Regions from separate parts of the Shewanella sp. 4t3-1-2LB genome, predicted to be linked through region 2. Evidence: predicted binding sites of a transcription regulator. Region 2 holds the regulator's gene; each other region holds the start of a gene.

Region 1 (5,251 bases), on a different contig from region 2:
CACGGCAGATGCTGCAAGAGATGGGACGCGAGCCATCGCCAGAAGAGTTGGCAGAACGTATGATGATGCCAGAAGACAAAATTCGGAAAGTGCTGAAGATTGCCAAAGAGCCAATCTCAATGGAAACACCGATCGGCGATGATGAAGATTCGCATCTGGGCGACTTCATTGAAGACACCACGCTGGAATTGCCGCTGGACAGCGCCACTAGCGAGAGCCTAAAACAAGCGACTCATGAAGTGCTGGCAGGGCTGACGGCACGTGAAGCTAAAGTGCTTCGCATGCGTTTTGGTATCGACATGAACACTGATCATACTTTGGAAGAAGTAGGTAAACAGTTTGATGTAACCCGTGAACGTATCCGTCAGATTGAAGCTAAGGCACTGCGTAAACTGCGTCACCCTAGCCGCTCAGAAATTCTGAAATCCTTCTTGGATGAATAAACGTTTATAATGAAAAAACCCTGCTTCTGCGGGGTTTTTTATTGCCAAATTTTCGACCACTGCATAACAGATAACCAATTGAAAGCGCAGCAGTTCAATAAGCACCAAAACACGGGTGACAAGCCGGAACAAAGTTCGTATACTCTCACCCGCTTGACAAAAACACCGTCAACAAGGCCCCTTAGCTCAGTTGGTTAGAGCACACGACTCATAATCGTTAGGTCCACGGTTCAAGTCCGTGAGGGGCCACCATCAAATTCCTCAAAAGAGCCTGTTTTTACAGGCTTTTTTGTTTCCTATTATTCACTAATTTATATTCAAAAAATCACTGGGCGATGGCCGTGTTACCCATGCATTACTACGAAACCTATCAAAGCCATTTGATAATTTTTTAAACCTCAATGTACTGACTTAATCACTGGTTCCTTAGATATTTAACGTCAATTGCTGTTCATGAGCAGAGCTGTCACCAGCGTGATTGGTTACTAAACCTGCCGCGATGCCCACCAACCGGATACCTCGACCTTCAGCACGTTGCAGGGCTTGCGTCAACAAGCTATCAAGCATCTGTGGCGATAATGTGCTGGCGCGACTCTCAATGGTGGTCTGACGAAAATCGGCGAATTTGAGCTTTACAACTAATTTTCCTATCTGCCGCTCGTGTGTGTGGCGCTGTAATCTGCCAGCCAGCTCTTTTATCAGTCCCTGCATCACCTGTCGGCACTGCTCCAGATTGAAAATATCCCGAGCAAGAGTGGTTTCAACCCCAACGGACTTCCGTGGGCGATAAGGCGTCAGTTCCCGGTCATCAATACCAAATGCACGTTGGTGTAATATGTGGCCAAACTTACCGAATATCTCCACTAATTTGTATTCAGGAAAGCGCTGCACATCTGCACAGGTATGTAATTGCATCTGTGCCAAGCGGCTGGCGGTAACTTTGCCGACACCGGGAATCTTGTGCAACGGTAGTTGTGCAATAAAATGGGGCAATTGCTCGGGAGTGATCACAAACTGGCCGTTAGGTTTGTTAAGCTCTGAAGCCACTTTGGCCAGAAACTTCACTGGCGCAACCCCAGCGGAGGCGGTCAGTTCAGTTTCAGCCCAAATATCCCGACGGATAGCCTCAGCAATAAGTGTCGCGGAGCCCTGATACAAATCACACGCAGATACGTCAAGAAAGGCCTCGTCTAACGACAAAGGCTCAATTTTATTGGTGTAGCGCTGAAAAATAGCACGGATCTGCTGCGATATTGCTTTATATAGTTCCATCCTTCCCGGTAGCAAAATTAGCTGGGGGCAGAGCTTTAACGCATAGCCGGTTGCCATAGCGGAATGCACACCAAATTTTCGTGCCTCATAGTTACAAGTACTGATAACGCCTCGGCGCTCCCGACTGCCGCCTACAGCTAGAGGTTTTCCTCGATATTCAGGAAAATCACGCATTTCAACGGCTGCATAATAGCAATCCATATCCACATGAATGATTTTCTTCATTTTGTTTTACCTGGGTGTCGCACATAGAAATACTGTACAAATAAACAGTGTTATTGTAAAGGATATTAAAAAAGGAGCCGAAGCTCCTCTTTGTTAACCCAACAGATCTCAGCTGGTGCGAAAGTGACCGATGTTGTCCGTCAACGCCTTGCTGACTGCACGAAACGCTTTCATCTGTTCGACTAACTCTTCACTGGCGGTAAGTGATTCATCTGAACTTTCGCGCACGTCCTCTATATTACGCGCTACTTCATCCGCAACTACCGCTTGTTGTCCGATAGCAGAGGTCATTTCTGCGGTTTGTTGTTGGATCTCATCAATTGCAGCAGTGATGTCAGCCAACACAGCTTCTACCTGCACCGTAAGTTCTCTGCCGCTATCAGCCTCTTTAACGCCTGCCTCCATCACCTGCTCTGCCTGCAGTGCCTGAGCTTGCAGCGTCTGGATAATATCCTGAATACTGCTGGTAGAATCTTGTGTCCGTGACGCTAGTGTTCGCACTTCATCCGCTACCACCGCAAACCCACGCCCTTGTTCGCCTGCTCGTGCTGCTTCAATAGCGGCATTGAGCGCCAACAGATTGGTCTGTTCTGCTATCGCACGGATAACGCTGAGTACTTCACCAATTTCCTCTGAGCTGCTTTTAAGTTCGCGGATGACGCTGGCAGCAGAATTAACTTGGTTGGATAAAGCATACATACCGTTGGCGGCTTTTTGCACTGTCTGTACGCCAGCCAACGACTGCTTTTGTGCGGCATCGGCAGAATCGGCGGTTCGTTGGGCTCCTGCCGCCATTTCCTGACTGGTATGTGCCATTTCTGTTGCCGCCGTGGCAACTGACGCAATCTGCTGCTTCTGCGCCCGTACAGAACTGAGTGCCTGTTCGCACACAGCTACCGAACCGTCAACCCCGCGATCAACTTCTTCTGTTAGCTGGCGAGTCTCTTTCAACATATCTTCCACCTTAGCGGCGAATTTATTGAAAGCACTGCTCAGGCGCCCAAGTTCATCTTCGCGTTTCATCTGAATACGACGAGTCAAATCACCTTCGCCTTCAGCAATATCTTCTAGTGCATGAAGCAGCTCTTTCAGATGACGTCGAAATGGCTGCAACACTAAGCTGATAACCAAACCCACTAACAAAATGATGACAATCGAGATCAAACTGGTCTGCCAGAATTTCTGTTTAACCGGAGCCTGAAAAACCGCATCTGGTAACATAAATCCCAGATACCAGCGAACTTGAGGGTAATCGCTGCTGATATTGACGTAGCTGACATGCTGCAGTTGCCCCTGATAAGTCACTTCGCTTACACCGCTGCCATTGGCTTGCATAGTGTGTTTCAGCGCTGCAAAGCCACTGTTATCCGCAGACAGCGCATCGACCTGAATAAGGTCTGTACCAGGCGTGAAGGACTTATTAAAGCCTGGGAAATACACTAACTTCCCTTGGTCAGTCATCAAAAATGCCTGCCCTTCGCCTTGGTATTTAATGGGTGACAGCAAGTTTTTACCAATGGTATCGATAAGAATATCCATACCACCAATGCCAATCAGGCGTCCTGAACTATCTTTGACAACTGTTTTAACCGTGGCAGATACAGTACCGTCATTGGCATCCACAGCCGGATCGGCAACAAATAAGCCATTCTTGTCAATGGCCTCCTGCCACCATGGGCGTTTGTTGGTGTAATAATCAGGGTCACCGTCATAACGGCCATTCAAATCAAAGTATTCAAAGGTGTTTGCCGAACCCAGAAAGACCGACTTGATGTCTTTGTCACGTTCAGAGAAAAAATGAAAATATTTAATTAGCTCATGGTATTGGTTGTCATTTGAAAGATCTGAACCACGATCTTTATATGCTGAAAACCAATTAACAACCCATGGATTGGAAAAGATTGAGTGGATAATCTGACCTTTGGCATAAAAATAACTGCCGATCTCCTGCGCCTTCAGGTCCAACATGGACGAAATATCGCTATCAATACGAACACGGGTTTCGTCACTATCGGTTTTAACAATCAGAGCAGCTACCAACGTAAGTAATATTGCCAAAGCACCAGCAATAGTCACTACTAGCTGTAGGCTTAATGAACGTTTAATTTGCAACATCAGGGCTCCTGCTTTTGCTTTTTTTATAGAGGAGCCAACAATGTATCAAAAGCCGCCGCACACTTTTAGTTAAAATTTACGTAACAAAGTGTTTAAAGGCTGACAAGTGTCAAAAATAACGTTCAGCAGAATAAAGAAAAGATGTACGCCAGTTCTTCCTTGCTGACAACAGGCTGTTGGGATGAGGAACAGCTAGGCGCTTTTTTTGTGACAACTTTATTTGTCACTTCGTCCAAACGTCGGTGCTGAGAGGTGTGCCCGGAGGAATGTCGACGGCTTCGCAGTGCGTTCATAAACAATATCCTTCTGTTATTGATTAAATAGTATACAGAAGCAACTGAATATGAACTGAACACTTATGTAAATCATCTTCTGGCTGTGTAAGCCGCAGCCGACATTCCTATGACAAATATTACATCTTTGACTGCAGATAATTATGTAACCCGATTTTTTGGATCAAACCCAGCTGTTTTTCCAGCCAATACATATGATCATCTTCGGTATCTTCCAGCAAAACTTCTAACAACTCTCGCGTCTGGTAATCCCCCAATTGTTCACACAGAGCAATCCCTCGGCGCAGAGACTCAGCCACTTTGTATTCGTACTGCAGATCGTTATGCAGCATCTGTTCAACATCAGCCCCGATGTTAAGCGCGTCACGATTGGCGATATCGGGCTTGCCTTCAAGAAATAATATTCTGGAAATCAGTTTGGCCGCATGACCTCGCTCATCAAGTGATTCATGATTGACACGTTCATACAACTCATTCAGCCCCCAATCCTCATACATGTGGGCATGAACAAAATACTGATCCATTGAAGATAACTCGCCGGTGAGCTGTTTATTCAGCATCTCGATAATCTGTGGATGTCCTTTCATAACGCCCTCTTAAGCCGCTTCTAATTGAGATTGCAGATAATTCTGAATACCGGTCAAACGTATAAGTTCAAACTGGGATTCTAACCAATCCAGATGTTCTTCCTCATCTTCGAGAATGTCTTCCAGCAGATCCCGGCTTACATAGTCTTGTTCAACCTCACACAAGGCAATGGAGTCCCGCAACAGTTGCAACTGTGCCTCTAACATCAGTTTGTCACATGACAACATCTCTTCACTATGCTCACCAATCCGCAGTTTTTCCAGCTGTTGCAGATTCGGCAGACCTTCAAGAAACAGTACCCGCTCTATCAACTTA
Region 2 (5,251 bases):
CCCAAGGTAACCCCTAGAAAAGAGGAAGCGACTGCTAGGTTGGCAAACAGTGTTAGCAGGGAGTCCAATAAACTGGAAGGCATGGTTTTCCCCAACGCTTCCACCAGCACCCCCATATTGCCCCCCTGCGCAATGATCTCACTGAAATTGCTGCGTGACAGGTTGCCCATGGTTGCAACCAACCAGCCGAGATAGATAACCAAAGCGACAAAAGTACCAATAAACAATGCTTTGACAATCAATGCTGGGCGATGCCCATAGTATTTGACCAACGATGGGACATTGCCATGATAACCAAAACTGGCAAGACCGAATGGAATGGCGGCCCAGATGTAAGGGGTAAACTGTTGCGGTCCATCAGGTTGCCACAATTTTACGCTGTCCACGCCGCTAAACAGGTGACCGATGGCCAGCAAGAAGCTGATCACCATGCCACCAATCATAATCGACGTAACCCGGTCTACCGCTTTGGTACTGATAAAAACAATGACGGCCAGTACCAATGCAAACAACAGCGCGGCAGCACTTTGCGGTAAGCTGACATCGGCCCCCGCCAGATAATGATTGACGATGGAGCCACCACCACTGATATAGGCATACGTGAGGATATAGAGCACAAAAGCGATTGAGGCACCGTTGACTACCCGCCAAAACTGCCCGAGGGTTTTTCGCGTCAGCGTATCGAAACTGGCCCCCGGTTCGAAATGCAGGTTAGTTTCCAGCAACAACAGTCCCGACATCAACATGCAGAACCACACCACCAACAGCATCAGCACCGAATAGCCAAACCACATACCCGCGCTGACAACCGGCAGCGAGAACATACCGGCACCAACAGTCGTACCGGCGATGATCATTGCCCCACCGAGCAACGAGGGAGCTTTGCCGCTGACATCCTTTGTGTTCATCAAGACTCCTGTCTGCTCTGGATACTATCTTCTATGGTTTGACGGATCTCCGGCCGCAGCAGCAGATTGCTGTAATCTCGCATCTGATGAATAGCCGATTGATTGTCAGAACCGCACAAATACCCCAGTTCCTTCAAACGGATACTGAGAATGGCATATAATTTTTTATCGTAAAATTCAGGCGCGGTAATACCGTGCAAAGCGCCCAAACGACTGGCCAGCAAATGACTTTCACTTTCCAGATCGCCGCGCTCAATGTCTGGACGTGCTGATAACAGGTTAAAAATAATGGCATAACGCTGCAAAGTTTCACTCATGGTTTCCGCCAGCAGCCCTAAGGCATTCACGCCGCTCTGGCTAACCACTAATTCTGGCGAGATATAACCCGCATGTTCAAACCGTTGCAGCATCTGTTCTATATAAGCCGTCAATGTTCTTTGCCCCATAAACAGCTCTGCCTGCAGCAGCGCATAGAACTTTGCCACCACGGTTGAGAGTTGTTCACGATTGCAGTGTTCCAGATTCAACAAGCAGCTCGCCAGTAATGCGGGCACGGCAAACAGATGCAGCACATTGTTGCGGTAGTAGGTCATGGTAATAGCGACTTTTTCATCAATGGAAACAATATCGCCCAAGCCGTCGTTATCCAGACAAAACTTGTTGAGTTCTATCCCCTGCCGCAATAGCTCGCGACCGTCACCCTCGGCCACAGAAGCAAAATTTGTGTACGGCACTTGATGTAACAGATCCAGATAAAAATCCAGCTGTTTTTCCAATTGCTGCCGTTCCAATGCGTGTTGTTTGGTCGACAACAGCACCAGACTGATCAATGACACAGCGGTAGCCGCTGCCGCATCGTTAATATGAGTCATGACGCTGGTCGCCAGATTGTTTACTGCGGGAGTTAGCCAGACGGGTTTCTGCTCTAGATCCTGTGTCACGCTTTCACGCCAACCGGGCGCATATGTAGAGAGGAAGTTCTGTAGATTAATTGGCTCACCAAAATTCACATAGACCCGGCCAAAGTTCCCCAGCTTGCGCACCGCGCCGAGCACTTGCCATACCGATTCTTTCTGTTTTTTACGGCCACTGAGTTCCTTAAGATAGGTCGCCACTTCCATCACATGGTCATACCCCAGATATACCGGCACCAAGGTTACTGGCCGGTCAATCCCCCGCAGCACCGAGTTCACTGTCATCGCTAACATACCGGTCTTGGGCGACAGCAGCCGGCCAGTGCGAGAACGACCACCTTCGGTGAAATACTCCACGGAATAACCTTTGGCGAACAGCTGATCGAGATATTCCTTAAACACCGCGGTATACAATTTATTACCATTAAAGCTGCGACGAATAAAAAACGCGCCACCACGGCGGAACAATGGCCCTGCTGGCCAAAAATTAAGATTGATACCCGCGGCGATGTGCGGTGGCACCATGCCTTCGAAATACAATAGATAGGACAGCAACAAATAGTCCATATGGCTACGATGGCACGGCACATAAACGATTTCATGACCATCATGATGCAACTGCCGCACATGCTCAGCACCGCGAATCGAGATACCACGATACAGCTTGTGCCACAGCAGTGTCAGTAACCGCTTGGAAATGCGGATCAGACCATCTGAGTAGTCGGCCGCGATCTCTTCTAGATAGGCCTCCGCTTGCGCGCGGGCTTCCGCCTCTGGAATTTTCTTACTGCTGGCTTCTTCCTGAATCGCTTCGGTCAGATGGGCTGACTGTAATAGATCCGCAAATAATGCCTGCCGATTAGGGAGAACCGGCCCTGTCATCACTTTTCGCTGACGACTGAAATGAACTCTCGCCACCCGTGACAACTTATGTGCTATCGCTTTGTCAGTACCATGCTGGTCGGCCATCCAACGTAGGGACACCGCATTGGAAAACTGCACAAAGTTGTCGCGCCCCAAAAACAGAATCATCAGAAATTTGCGTAACCAGGTCGGACTCTCCCGCTCAAAAACGGCGGCGCGCATAGAATCATCTTCTTTACCGGGTGTTCGCCCCCAGTACAAACTTACGGGGACCAACTGAATGTCCAGCGAAGTATCAGCCTGGTGTAAATTCAGCAGCAGCGTGAAGCTGTTGAGAAATGGCATATCATCTTTACGGGCCCCCAGCAGTGGTTTGGCACCTTCCAGACACACAACTCGAGGTAGTTGCACGTCAGCCACTTGCATGGGTTCGTAAGGACTAGGCAAGCCCAGCTTATCGGTAACGTCCGCCAGTGCGGCAATATCGCTTTGCGATTCCGTTTTCATCACATAAGCCATGGGCTTTGATGGATCCAGATTCAGATCAGTGAATGGATCCTGCGGTACAACCACTGAGTGCACCAGTTGCCGCTGCAACCAACGCAGAGATGTACGCCAGAGAGAGTCTTGTTTGGACATCGTTTGTATAGAATCTAAACCTCAGTCAATAGCGTTGTAGAATACCAGAATAAACCAACCCTTAGCCAACAGTCTGATAACTGGTTAATACTTGCGCTACCCAAAATACTGTATATACTAACAGTTACTGTATGGAAAAACAGGAATCGACATGAGACCGCTGACACCACGACAGGCGCAAATCCTGGAGCTGATTAAGAACAATATTGCCGAAACTGGCATGCCACCAACCCGTGCTGAAATTGCTAGTCGGCTTGGCTTCAAAAGTGCAAACGCCGCCGAAGAACATCTGAAGGCGTTAGCCAAAAAAGGCTGCATTGAAATTATGCCGGGCACATCACGCGGTATTCGTTTGCCAATGGACGAAGACAATACAGAAGAACTGGGATTACCGTTGATCGGCCAAGTGGCTGCAGGCGAGCCCATTCTCGCGCAAGAACATGTCGAGCAGTACTATCAGGTAGATCCGGCTATGTTTCATCCCAGTGCAGATTTTCTGCTACGCGTTCGGGGTGACAGTATGAAGAACATTGGCATTCTAGAAGGCGATTTGCTGGCAGTACACAAAGTACAAGATGCCCGTAATGGCCAAGTGGTGGTGGCCAGAGTCGAAGACGATGTCACAGTAAAACGCTTTGAAAAGAAAGGTAATATTGTACTTTTACACCCTGAAAATGACGATTATCAGCCGATCAGAGTGGATCTTACACAACAGCCATTGACCATTGAAGGTCTGGCCGTAGGTGTCATCCGTAATGGAGATTGGCTATGAGTATACTGATGGGTAATGCTCCCAGCCATCCAGGGCTATGGCAGGAAACCGTATATGCAACAAGTACCCCGTGGCAACGTACTGGCATATCCAATCTAGCAACGCGCACTTTGGGACGACAGGAACTACAGCAGTTGAGTGCACAATTGGCCCAACTGAGCCAACAAGGCCGCTGGATTGTATTGATTAATCCAGAAAACAACATAGGTTACAAAGCGTTGCTAGCTCGTGCCGGCGTGAGAATGGACAGAGTGTTGCAAGTACGCGCCCGCGATGAAGTTGAAGCGTTGTGGGCAATGGAGAAAGCACTGACTAGTGGCACCTCTAGTGCCGTGATCAGTTGGGTCGAACAGTTAGATCATAAAGACAAACGTCGGTTGCAATTGGTGGCGAAAAGTGCGCGCGCCATGGGTTTTGTACTGGAGACCAACGCTAGCACAGAAACGACTGACTCACTTCCCAAACTGCAAGCCGTTCACTAACCTCCTGCCCTATTCCATACTGGCAATAAAAAACGCAGCTTATGCTGCGTTTTTTATTATGTGCATTTCACTATTCACGCATCCATTGTCCCGGACGCTCGGTATGATAAACCTCTACCTGTTCCGGCTCAGGACAACTCGCATTCATAGCATCAGGTCCTAACAGATACCAATCTTCTCGGTGAGCGGTTCCCATGTTGCGACCTTTGCTCATATCAAAGCATTGCAACTTATCACCACCAGGTACCAACAGGTAGTGCTGAGTCCCCTGCTGCATCCACCGCCAAGCATTACGCTCCTGCTCTGCAACCGGAGCCAGATAGCTGAAATGGGTGATATCCAGCGGCGAAAACAGAATAAATTGTTCCTTGAAATGGATAAGCCCAAGTTGGGCATCCGTCCCAATCACCTCGGCGGTATGCTGCAATACCGCTTTGGGCGTTCTTACGGAATCCAGTAACAGGTAGCCCCAACTGGCATACAGCACCCATCCAATAAAGGTCATTACGCCAGCTCGTATCAATGAAAATGAGCGACGAGTTACCAGTAATACCAGAGCAAACAGCAACCCCATGCTCAGCAGAAAGTATCCGAACCGCGCGAGGTTGTCGGTGTAGTCGGCAAGCTTGTCCAGTAACCATGGTGATTCTGCTACCGCCAAGCCACCAAGTA
Region 3 (5,251 bases), on a different contig from region 2:
TTAATGTGTGGCAAAGCAGTGCGCTGAGTATCGCGTACATACTGCATCAAACAACCTGCCGCCTGTAGTGATAGACGTGCCTGTTGAATACCAAAACCATGCAGATCTTTGGTGCCAAACTGATCTAGCAATAGGCGCATTGCCGTGTCGAAATCAAATTCCCACTCGGGGCGACGACGTTTACCTTTGATGCTATTGAGCAGTTGCTGTTGGGTAAAATCTTCACTGTAAAGAAGCTCGGCAGGTTTTGTCCGTTGTAGCTCAGCTTCAAGGCTCTCTAGGTCTTCCAGTTCAGTGACAATGAAACGTCCAGATGCAACATCAAGAGTGGCATACCCAAAACCCGTTTTGCCTTCATAAACGGCCGCCAGCAGATTGTCCTGCCGCTCTTGTAGTAACGCCTCATCTGTTAATGTGCCGGGGGTAACGATACGGACTACCTTGCGCTCAACCGGTCCTTTTGCCAATGCGGGATCGCCAATCTGCTCGCAGATAGCGACAGACTCACCTTGTTGTACCAGCTTGGCCAAGTAGGTTTCCACTGCATGGTATGGAATGCCAGCCATTGGAATGGGTTCACCACCGCTCTTACCCCGAGCGGTAAGGGAAATACCGAGTAATTCGGAAGCTCGGCGGGCATCGTCATAAAACAATTCATAAAAGTCGCCCATCCGGTAAAACAACAACATATCGCTATGCTGAGCTTTCATCGATAGGTATTGCCGCATCATGGGCGTGTGTTTTTCGAAGTCGTCATCGAGGCTGGCAGCTGTGTTTTGCATCATAAGCTTGCGCTGTTTGTCCGTTAGTTATTCAAGGAATTCTCTGTACAATCAGGTTGGCAATATTAACAGGTATTTAGGGGGGATGAAGTTTAGGAGACAAATTTTATCATAGTCTAGTGAGTGCTAGGGACCATTGAGGTCAGCCAATTAGCGCTGGCAAATTAATCATACTCAGGGCTTGATACTGTATGATTGTACAGTATACTACTGTCTAAACGTTAAAACGATTTATACCCGTCCGGGTGATGACAGGCATTTCAGACAACTCATTGGTTGTCGTAAGAGGGAATCAGAATGAAGATTGATCCGAACAAAGAGAAAGCGCTAAACGCCGTGTTGGGCCAGATTGAAAAGCAATTTGGCAAAGGCTCAATTATGAAATTGGGCGAAGACAGAAGCATGGATGTGGAAACGATTTCCACCGGTTCGCTCTCTCTCGATGTTGCCTTGGGTGCCGGTGGTTTGCCACTTGGACGTATTGTTGAAATCTACGGACCTGAATCTTCAGGGAAAACCACGCTGACATTAGAGGTGATTGCGGCTGCTCAACGCGAAGGTAAAGTGTGCGCCTTTATTGACGCAGAACATGCATTGGACCCTATCTATGCCCGTAAATTAGGGGTGGATATTGATAATCTGCTCTGCTCTCAGCCAGACACAGGTGAACAGGCATTGGAAATCTGCGATGCATTGACTCGCAGTGGCGCGGTGGATGTCATTATTGTTGACTCCGTTGCTGCGTTGACGCCTAAAGCTGAGATTGAAGGTGAGATTGGTGATTCCCATATGGGGCTGGCAGCGCGCATGATGAGCCAGGCCATGCGCAAATTGGCGGGTAATCTCAAACAGTCCAACACACTACTGATTTTTATCAACCAGATCCGTATGAAGATCGGGGTAATGTTCGGCAATCCAGAAACTACAACTGGTGGTAATGCGCTGAAGTTTTATGCTTCCGTGCGTCTGGATATTCGCCGTACCGGTTCGATTAAAGAAGGCGATGAAGTTATCGGTAACGAAACCCGAGTTAAAGTGGTTAAAAATAAAGTTGCTGCACCTTTCAAACAGGCTGATTTCCAGATTCTTTATGGTAAAGGTATTAACCGTGTTGGTGAATTGGTTGACTTGGGTGTGGCGCATAAACTTATTGAAAAATCAGGCGCTTGGTACAGCTATAAGGGAGATAAAATCGGTCAGGGACGCGCTAATGCGGGTAAATTCCTGCAAGATAACCCAGAGATTGCGCAAGAGATTGATACTCAGTTGCGTGAGATGTTACTGCATAAAGGTGGCGTTGCTGCGCCTGCTGCGGTTGAGACTGCGGGTGATGATAATATCGATATGGAAACTGGAGAGATCTTCTGAGCGAGTCATTAATGGACATTGCGGTGGCGCTGTTAGCGCGCCGCGATTATAGCCGGAGCGAATTGTGCGCCCGGCTGACAGACAAAGGATTTGCAAAAACCGAGATAGAGCAACTTGCCGATAAACTGGAAGCACAAGGCATTGTTGACGATAAACGTTATGCTGTGGCCCTTATTCGTTCACAGATCTCCAAAGGGCACGGGCCTGCACGGATCCGCCAGACGGGGTTGCAGAAAGGTTTACCAAAAAGCTGTATCGAAGCAGCGTTAGATATTGCTGATTGTGACTGGGTGGACTTAGCTCGTCAGCGCATCCAGAAAAAATACGCGATAACTGACGGTACCATTGATGCTAAAGAGCGTGCCAAGCGTATTCGGCATTTGTTGGGGCAGGGGTTCAGTTACGATCAGATTGCTGCAGCCTTGGACTACGATCCCTATGAGTAAGTACTTTTAATTTAATGGCTATCACCTTGTTTTGACTTACTTCTTTTAGCTATCGAGTTAACCCTGGTTTTACGTTGATTTGGTTGTAGCGATGCTCGTTTCTTTTTTTGCTATTTCCCCTAACACCTTTGTTTAGACGCTTGAAATACATTTGTAGCTATACCTCATCGGTTGGGTCAGGAGTACCTACATTCTTTGACCCCTTGGGTTCTCCAACTTATACCAACAGTCGTTCAGCGAATTCGTGGCAATTCTGATTATTGCTTTGTTCGTGAGGTCATATTGATTAACGCCTATTGTTCCTGCAAATCTTAGATCTCCCACTGATATTGATGATCTTCACCAGAGATTTAACTGATTCAAATGTGCGGTCAGTGATTCTAATTGGTATTCTCTCCCCGCACGCTTATAATGGCAGACCTTTATGTATAACAGTGGCCGGCAGCCTAGCTTCAGGCCATTTTTTGTCGTTTACCGCTTAAGTTATTCAGGACGATTTCATGTATCAGACCACCGCCGCACTGCGAAGTGCTTTTCTGGAGTTTTTCCGAAAGAATGGTCATCAGGTCGTAGACAGCAGCTCCTTAGTGCCGGGCAATGACCCGACACTGCTGTTTACCAATGCCGGGATGAACCAGTTTAAAGACGTGTTCCTCGGTAATGAAAAACGCAGCTACAGCCGTGCCACTACTGCTCAGCGCTGTGTACGTGCTGGTGGTAAGCATAATGATTTAGATAACGTCGGTTATACCGCGCGTCACCACACATTTTTTGAAATGCTGGGTAATTTCAGCTTCGGCGACTATTTCAAACATGATGCCATTCGTTTTGCCTGGACTTTTCTCACTGAAGAACTAAAGCTGCCCAAGGAAAAACTGTGCGTTACCGTTTATCAAAACGATGACGAAGCCTTTGATATCTGGAATAAAGAAATCGGTATTCCAGCTGAAGATATCATCCGCATCGGTGATAACAAGGGAGCACCTTATGCGTCAGATAACTTCTGGCAGATGGGTGATACCGGTCCTTGTGGTCCATGCACAGAAATTTTTTACGATCACGGTGCTCATATCTGGGGTGGACGTCCTGGAACACCAGAAGAAGATGGCGACCGTTTCATCGAGATCTGGAATATCGTCTTTATGCAGTTTAACCGTCAGGCCGACGGTACCATGCTGCCATTGCCTAAGCCATCAGTAGATACCGGCATGGGGCTGGAACGTATCTCTGCCATTATGCAGAAGGTACATTCCAATTATGAAATCGATGTATTTAAGACCCTGATTGCCAAGACTGCTGAGATCATTGGTGTTACAGATCTGGAAGATAAATCCTTACGCGTGATTGCTGACCATATTCGCTCTTGCGCATTCTTAGTGGCGGATGGGGTGATGCCATCTAACGAAGGCCGCGGTTATGTACTGCGTCGCATTATCCGTCGTGCCGTACGTCACGGTTACAAGTTAGGTGCTAGCAATACCTTCTTCTATAAGCTGGTGCCGACACTGATTGAGGTGATGGGCGAGGCTGCCAAGGATCTTAAGACCACTCAGAGTGTTGTAGAGAACGCCTTGAAAGCGGAAGAAGAGCAGTTTGCCCGTACGCTAGAGCGCGGTCTGGGGATCCTTGATAATGCGCTCGCGGACATTAAAGGCAATGTCTTGGATGGTGAAACAGCATTCAAACTTTACGACACTTACGGTTTCCCGCTGGATTTAACCGCTGATGTTTGCCGTGAACGTGATATCACAGTAGATGAGGCGGGGTTTGATGTGGCAATGGCCGCCCAGCGCAGCCGTGCACAGGCTGCTGGTCAGTTCGCTGCTGATTATAACGCCGGTATTAAAAGCGATATCGATAGCCATTTCTGTGGCTATGAAGCGCTAAATGGCGCAGGTAAAGTGCAAGCTATTTATGTGAACGGTCAACCAGTTGATGCCGTGTTACCTGGGCAGGAAGCAGTTATTATTCTTGATAATACTCCATTCTATGGCGAATCCGGCGGACAGGTGGGGGATAAAGGTACACTGTCAGCAGCGGGCACCGAGTTCACCGTAAAAGATACTCAAAAATATGCCCAAGCTATCGGTCATCTTGGCGTATTGGTTGAGGGAAGCCTTAAGCTGGGACAGACCGTCAACGCCAACGTGGACAAGAAGCTGCGCCATCGCACTCAGTTGAATCATTCAGTGACTCATTTGTTACATGCCGCTCTCCGCAAGGTGCTGGGGACTCATGTGGCACAGAAAGGCTCATTGGTGGATCCCGAACGTCTGCGTTTTGATTTTTCACACTTTGAAGCCATGACCACAGAGCAACTCGCTGAAGTGGAGGATTTGGTGAATACCCAGATCCGTCGTAACCATCAACTGCAGATCGCCGAAATGGATCTTGAACAAGCCAAAGCCAAAGGTGCTATGGCGCTGTTTGGTGAAAAATATGATACCCGTGTCCGTGTTGTGACGATGGGGGATTTTTCCGTAGAGCTATGCGGCGGTACTCATGTTGGCCGCACCGGTGATATTGGGTTATTCAAGATTGTATCTGAAAGTGGTATTGCTGCGGGTATCCGCCGTATTGAAGCGGTCACCGGCGCAGCAGCAATGGCTTATATCTCCCAGCAGCAACAGGAATTGGCCGAAGCCGCTGCTCTGT
Region 4 (5,251 bases), on a different contig from region 2:
TCGTTGAAGAACAACCGCAGCTAGATGCAGTGTTTATTAAAGAGTTGCGTAAAGAGATTGTTGCTAACGGTGTATCTAATATTGGTATTTCACTGAACTGACGGGGCAGACTTTTCCCTACGATACGCCATTAGCCATACGCTAAATGTAATAAGGCCGGGATTCCCGGCCTTTTCACTATTCAAACCCAACAACTCAGGCATTCAACAACTCGCGCGCATTGGCGAGCGTATTGTCAGTAATAATATCGCCACCCAGTAACCGCGCCAGCTCCTGTACTCTCTGCTCACGGTTTAATGACACCATAGAAGTCTCAGTCATGCCACCCTTGCTTTGTTTGGCCACATACATATGCTGATGACCATTACCAGCGACTTGGGGCAAGTGAGTCACACATAAAACCTGAGTCGATTCCCCCAGCGAACGCAGCATGCGGCCCACAACCGCAGCGGTAGGCCCAGAAATCCCTACATCCACTTCATCAAAGATCAGTGTTGGTGTTGCCACCTTGCGCGCAGTAATCACCTGGATCCCTAAACCGATGCGCGACAGCTCACCACCAGAAGCAACTTTAGCCATGCTCTCCAAGGGTTGTCCCGGGTTGGTGCTGACGCGGAACTCCACATCATCACAGCCATGCAGCGACATCTGTTGTTCGTTAAATTGCACGGACACCACAAACTTGGCTTTTGGCATATTCAGCTCGCGCACTGAATCAGTGACTAATTTTTCCAACTCTTTGGCATAACGCAGCCGACTTTGGCTCAATTTCTGGGCCTGCACAAAGTAGTTTTCTCGACTAGCGGCTAACTGCAGTTCCACTTCCTCCAGTCTCGACTCATCGGCATCCAGAGTGCTCAATTCCGCCAACAATGACTGATGGTGCTGGTATAACTCTACAGGCGGCACATGATGTTTGCGGCTCAATTGCATCGCTTTTGATAATCGTGCTTCAATCTGAGCAAAAACCTCAGGATCCATCTCCAACCGTTCTAGGTAACGCTGCAGCTCACTGCCACTCTCTTGCACTTGGATCAGTGCTTCATTCAACATGTGACCAACCGATGCTAACTTCGGATCAAAGCCTTCCAGTTCTGCCGCAATATGTACCGCTTTATTAAGCAATGACTCGATATTCATCTCGTCACCTTCACTGAGCAGGTAAATCCCCTGCTGGCAGGCTTCCATCAACGCTGTACCATTAGCCAGCTTTTTATGCTCTTGCTCCAGCTCAGCAAATTCCTGTTCCCCTAGGCCGAACTCGTTGAGTTCCTCCACTTGATAACTCAGCAGTTGTTTGCGAGATATCCGCTCTTGCTGCGAACGTTGTAACTCTTGTAGTTGCTGTTCAGTATGACGAAAACGCTGATAAGCGCTACTGACGGCATCCAGCAATAACCGGTGATTGGCATAGCTATCCAACAGCAATAACTGTTGCTCACTCTTCAGCAAAGCGTGATGAGCGTGCTGCCCATGAATACCCACCAGTAATGGCCCCAAGGCCTTAAGCTGAGCCAAGGGGACAGGATTACCGTTGATATACGCGCGTGAGCGGCCATCATTGCCAATGGTCCGGCGCAGGATACATTCGTCTTCCAGCTCCAGATCATTATCTTCCAGCCAGCGTTTAGCCTGCGGTACATCGGTTAGCGAAAAACGGGCACTGACTTCGGCTTTGTCGGCACCGGGCCGCACGCTGCTGGCATCAGCCCGGTTACCCAAACATAGCCCCAACGCGTCGATGGCGATTGATTTACCGGCACCAGTTTCACCGGTAATGCTGGTCATGCCAGCGCGAAAATCCAGTTCCAAAAAACGCACAATGGCAAAATTGTTGATGCTGAGTTGGCAAAGCATAAAATATCCCCAAAGCACTGTATTAATGAACAGTATATACTGATTTTTTATACAGTAAATAGCCGCACATTATTTATGCTGGTCTAGGAAGTTCAGTGAATATTACAGTCGACTCACTATCACGCTATCAAACTGTTCAAGCAATCCGCTATTATGGGGCTCTGTCTTAGCGCCTAGATTGAGTCCTTAATACTATGCAGTCATCTCTGGAACTCCAGCTCATCTACCTGTTTGTCCACCTGGTAAATGCCGGAAGTTTTTCTGCGGCGGCGCGTCAGTTGCAGATGCCAATAGCGACTGTCAGCCGCAAACTTGCACGACTGGAAGAACAACTTGATCAGCAGTTACTGATGCGCAGCACCCGTAAACTGCGCCTTACTGAAGAAGGACTGGCGTTATATCAGAAGTACCAAGAAGTGGTCGCGCAATTTGATGCGCTCAGCCACAGCGGTAGTCCAGAAAGACCGGAAGGAACCTTAAGGCTAGCAGCGCCGATTTCCATCATTGCTAATCTGCTTATTGGTTGTCTCTCGGAGTTTTGCGAACTGTACCCAGATATCCAATTGCATATAGCGCAAAGCAATGAAGAGTTTGATCTAGTTGATAAAGCCATTGACGTAGCCATTGTTGGCGGCACCCAACCTGATTCCTCCTGGATCGCCTGCTCTCTGGGAGTATTGGACTATCGGATGGTGGCATCACCAGATTATCTGCGCCATGCTCCGGCATTACAGCATCCACAGCAGTTACATCGACATAAGATCATTAAAGCCTGGCCCTTTTTCAACTGGACGCTGCGGCATGCCAATGGTGATGCATTTTATTACGATGGACCGGCCAATCTGACGCTGACCGATCTCAATGGCGCCATTCGCGCGGCGGAACTTAGCGGAGGGATCCTCTACGGCCCAGAGCTGTTTGTAAAACAGCAGTTACGTGAAGGCAAACTGCAAATTCTGCTGCCAGAATGGCGTTGTGAAAAGCGGCGTATTTCGTTGTTGTATCATCAGCGCAGTCAACAACCGCTAAAAGTCCGACTATTTATTGAATTTATGCAATCCAGAGCCGACAAACTGTTTTCGATGAAAGACTGAGTATCAAAACATAAAACCCGTCGTAACTGACGGGTTTTATTTACAGGCTATCGCAGTAGCAGCGATAGCGATTTACAACTTGATACCGGCCTTGGCGAGATCTTTCGCTATCACAGTCCCTGGCAGTGGCACGTAGCCGTCTTTTTCCACTATCTGCTGCCCTTGTTTCGACAGGATATAACGCAGGAATTCACGCTGCATTGGTGGTAGTTCCTGATTAGGATGTTTATTCACATAAACATACAGATAACGTGACAACGGGTAAGTGCCGGTTGCTGCGTTTTCGGCAGTAGCAGGAATATATTCCTCACCCTTTTTCGAGATGGCAACAGCTTTCACACCGGCAGTTTTGTAACCAATACCGGAATACCCCACGGCGTTAAGCGACTGCGACACCGACTGCACAACAGAGGCGCTGCCTGGTTGCTCGTTGACACTGGGCTTAAAATCACCTTTGCACAGCGCGTGCTCTTTAAAGAAGCCATAGGTCCCGGACACTGAGTTACGGCCATATAGCTGAATATCCTTGGTCGCCCAATTTCCTTGCAACCCCACATCTCCCCAGCGAGTCAAATCAGCGGAACCGCATTTGTGCGTTGAGGAAAAAATACCATCTACCTGTTCCAGACTTAACCCTTTAATCGGATTGTCTTTATGAACAAATACCGCCAAAGCATCGATAGCAACCCGGATACGAGTGGGCTTGTAGCCATAGTGCTTTTCGAAAGCTTCTTCTTCATTGGGCTTCATTGCGCGGCTCATGGGGCCAAACTGAGAAGTCCCTTCGGTCAATGCTGGAGGGGCAGTAGATGAACCCGCCGCTTGGATTTGCACATTGACGTTAGGATACATCTGCTTGAACCCTTCGGCCCACAGCGTCATCATGTTCGCCAGAGTATCGGAGCCAACCGATGAGAAATTACCGGAAACACCGCTGGTTTTTTCGTAGTCAGGCAACGCGGGGTCGACTGCAGCCATTGCAGTTGCAGAGAATAAACCGGCGGTCAGGGTCATCGCGCCTACAAGCTGTTTCAGTTTCATGATTTGCTCCAGTAAAGTGACGCCATAGTTATCTGCCGTCAGTATTGGTCAATACCGTGAAGATTCTATGATCATTTGATGACAGTTACATGACATAGACCGAGTTAAATGAAAGCTAAATAATCAATAAAATCAACAGCAAATAATTTTACCGACACTAATGACCATTATGAGGTCATTACCGTCGCTACTGTGCCAGCAAATGTTGCGGGATCACAAAGCTAAAAGTACTGCCCTTCCCCGGTTCACTCATCACCACTAACTCACTGTGATGATGGTTCAACGCGTGCTTCACAATGGCGAGACCAAGCCCAGAGCCCCCCGTTTGCCGCGACCGGGCATTATCAACGCGGTAAAATCGTTCCGTCAGACGGGTAATATGCTGCGGCGGAATACCAATACCGCTATCACGAACACTGAACATGGCACCAGTTGCCACTTTTTTCCAACTAATCTCTATGGTGCCACCGGGGTCAGTATAGCGAATTGCGTTGGATATCAGATTGGAACAAGCGCTGCGTAACTGCAGTTCATTACCATGCACATGCAGTTTGGTATCAAAGTCGAACGTCAGTTGATAACGCTCGCGCGACAAGGCTTCTGCCTCAGTGCGCAGCACCGCCAGCATTTTGTTCATATCAACCACGTTCTCTAGATTGATCTCTGCCGAATCCTCAATCCTTGATAACATCAGTAACTGTTCGACCATTGACTGCATCCGCCCGGTCTGCTGTTGCATCAGTTGCAATGCTTTGCGGTTAGGATCTTTGGCATCGGCCATGCTTTCCATCATTTCCAGATAGCCTTGCAACACTGTCAGTGGCGTCTTCAGTTCATGGGAAACGTTCGCTACAAATTCTTTGCGCATCCCTTCCAACTGCCTTACGCGGGTAATATCGCGAGCAATTAGCAGCAATTGGCGATCGCCGTAGGCCATTAAGCGCACTTCCAGCAAGCGTTTTTCTGACACCGGCGAGGACAGCTCTAACGGTTCCTGAAAACGGCCTTTTTTCAGATACGCGGAAAAATCCGGATGACGAATGAGGTTGTCAACGCGCTGCCCATTATCTTGAGGCCATACCAACCCCAGCATCAGTTGCGCTAACTTATTGCACCATAGAATATTCAGACTGGAATCAAGCACTACAGCCGCATCTGGCAGCGCTTCTGCACCTTGACGGAAACGGCCTAACAATCCGGCCAATTGACTGATACGTTTACGATTTTTTCCCTGGAGACGATAAATACCGTTAAACACC

The links. Region 2 encodes LexA, which represses DNA repair genes until DNA is damaged. Its sites were predicted from a motif close to TACTGTATNNNNATACAGTA; they were not measured.
Region 1: dinB (DNA polymerase IV) is a predicted target of LexA. The motif match lies at 1,971-1,990, and genes of this name have one in related genera.
Region 3: recA (recombinase RecA) is a predicted target of LexA. The motif match lies at 968-987, and genes of this name have one in related genera.
Region 4: recN (DNA repair protein RecN) is a predicted target of LexA. The motif match lies at 1,873-1,892, and genes of this name have one in related genera.

The regions. Positions count from the first base shown of each region.
Region 1 is NZ_JAFNJD010000003.1:13,920-19,170, forward strand. Features, by position in the region: gene rpoD (RNA polymerase sigma factor RpoD) at 1-443, shown strand, start outside; tRNA gene J3L11_RS02245 (tRNA-Ile) at 619-695, shown strand; gene dinB (DNA polymerase IV) at 870-1,940, opposite strand; gene J3L11_RS02255 (methyl-accepting chemotaxis protein) at 2,049-4,055, opposite strand; gene bfr (bacterioferritin) at 4,468-4,935, opposite strand; gene bfr (bacterioferritin) at 4,945-5,251, opposite strand, start outside.
Region 2 is NZ_JAFNJD010000029.1:23,678-28,928, forward strand. Features, by position in the region: gene mtr (tryptophan permease) at 1-908, opposite strand, end outside; gene plsB (glycerol-3-phosphate 1-O-acyltransferase PlsB) at 908-3,325, opposite strand; gene lexA (transcriptional repressor LexA) at 3,477-4,097, shown strand; gene J3L11_RS11765 (SulA-like leucine-rich domain-containing protein) at 4,094-4,579, shown strand; gene J3L11_RS11770 (glycosyltransferase family 39 protein) at 4,650-5,251, opposite strand, start outside.
Region 3 is NZ_JAFNJD010000002.1:40,461-45,711, reverse strand. Features, by position in the region: gene mutS (DNA mismatch repair protein MutS) at 1-782, opposite strand, end outside; gene recA (recombinase RecA) at 1,080-2,150, shown strand; gene J3L11_RS01725 (regulatory protein RecX) at 2,162-2,596, shown strand; gene alaS (alanine--tRNA ligase) at 3,097-5,251, shown strand, end outside.
Region 4 is NZ_JAFNJD010000002.1:64,860-70,110, forward strand. Features, by position in the region: gene J3L11_RS01810 (YjaG family protein) at 1-101, shown strand, start outside; gene recN (DNA repair protein RecN) at 196-1,857, opposite strand; gene J3L11_RS01820 (LysR family transcriptional regulator) at 2,052-2,951, shown strand; gene J3L11_RS01825 (phosphate ABC transporter substrate-binding protein PstS family protein) at 3,024-3,992, opposite strand; gene phoR (phosphate regulon sensor histidine kinase PhoR) at 4,180-5,251, opposite strand, start outside.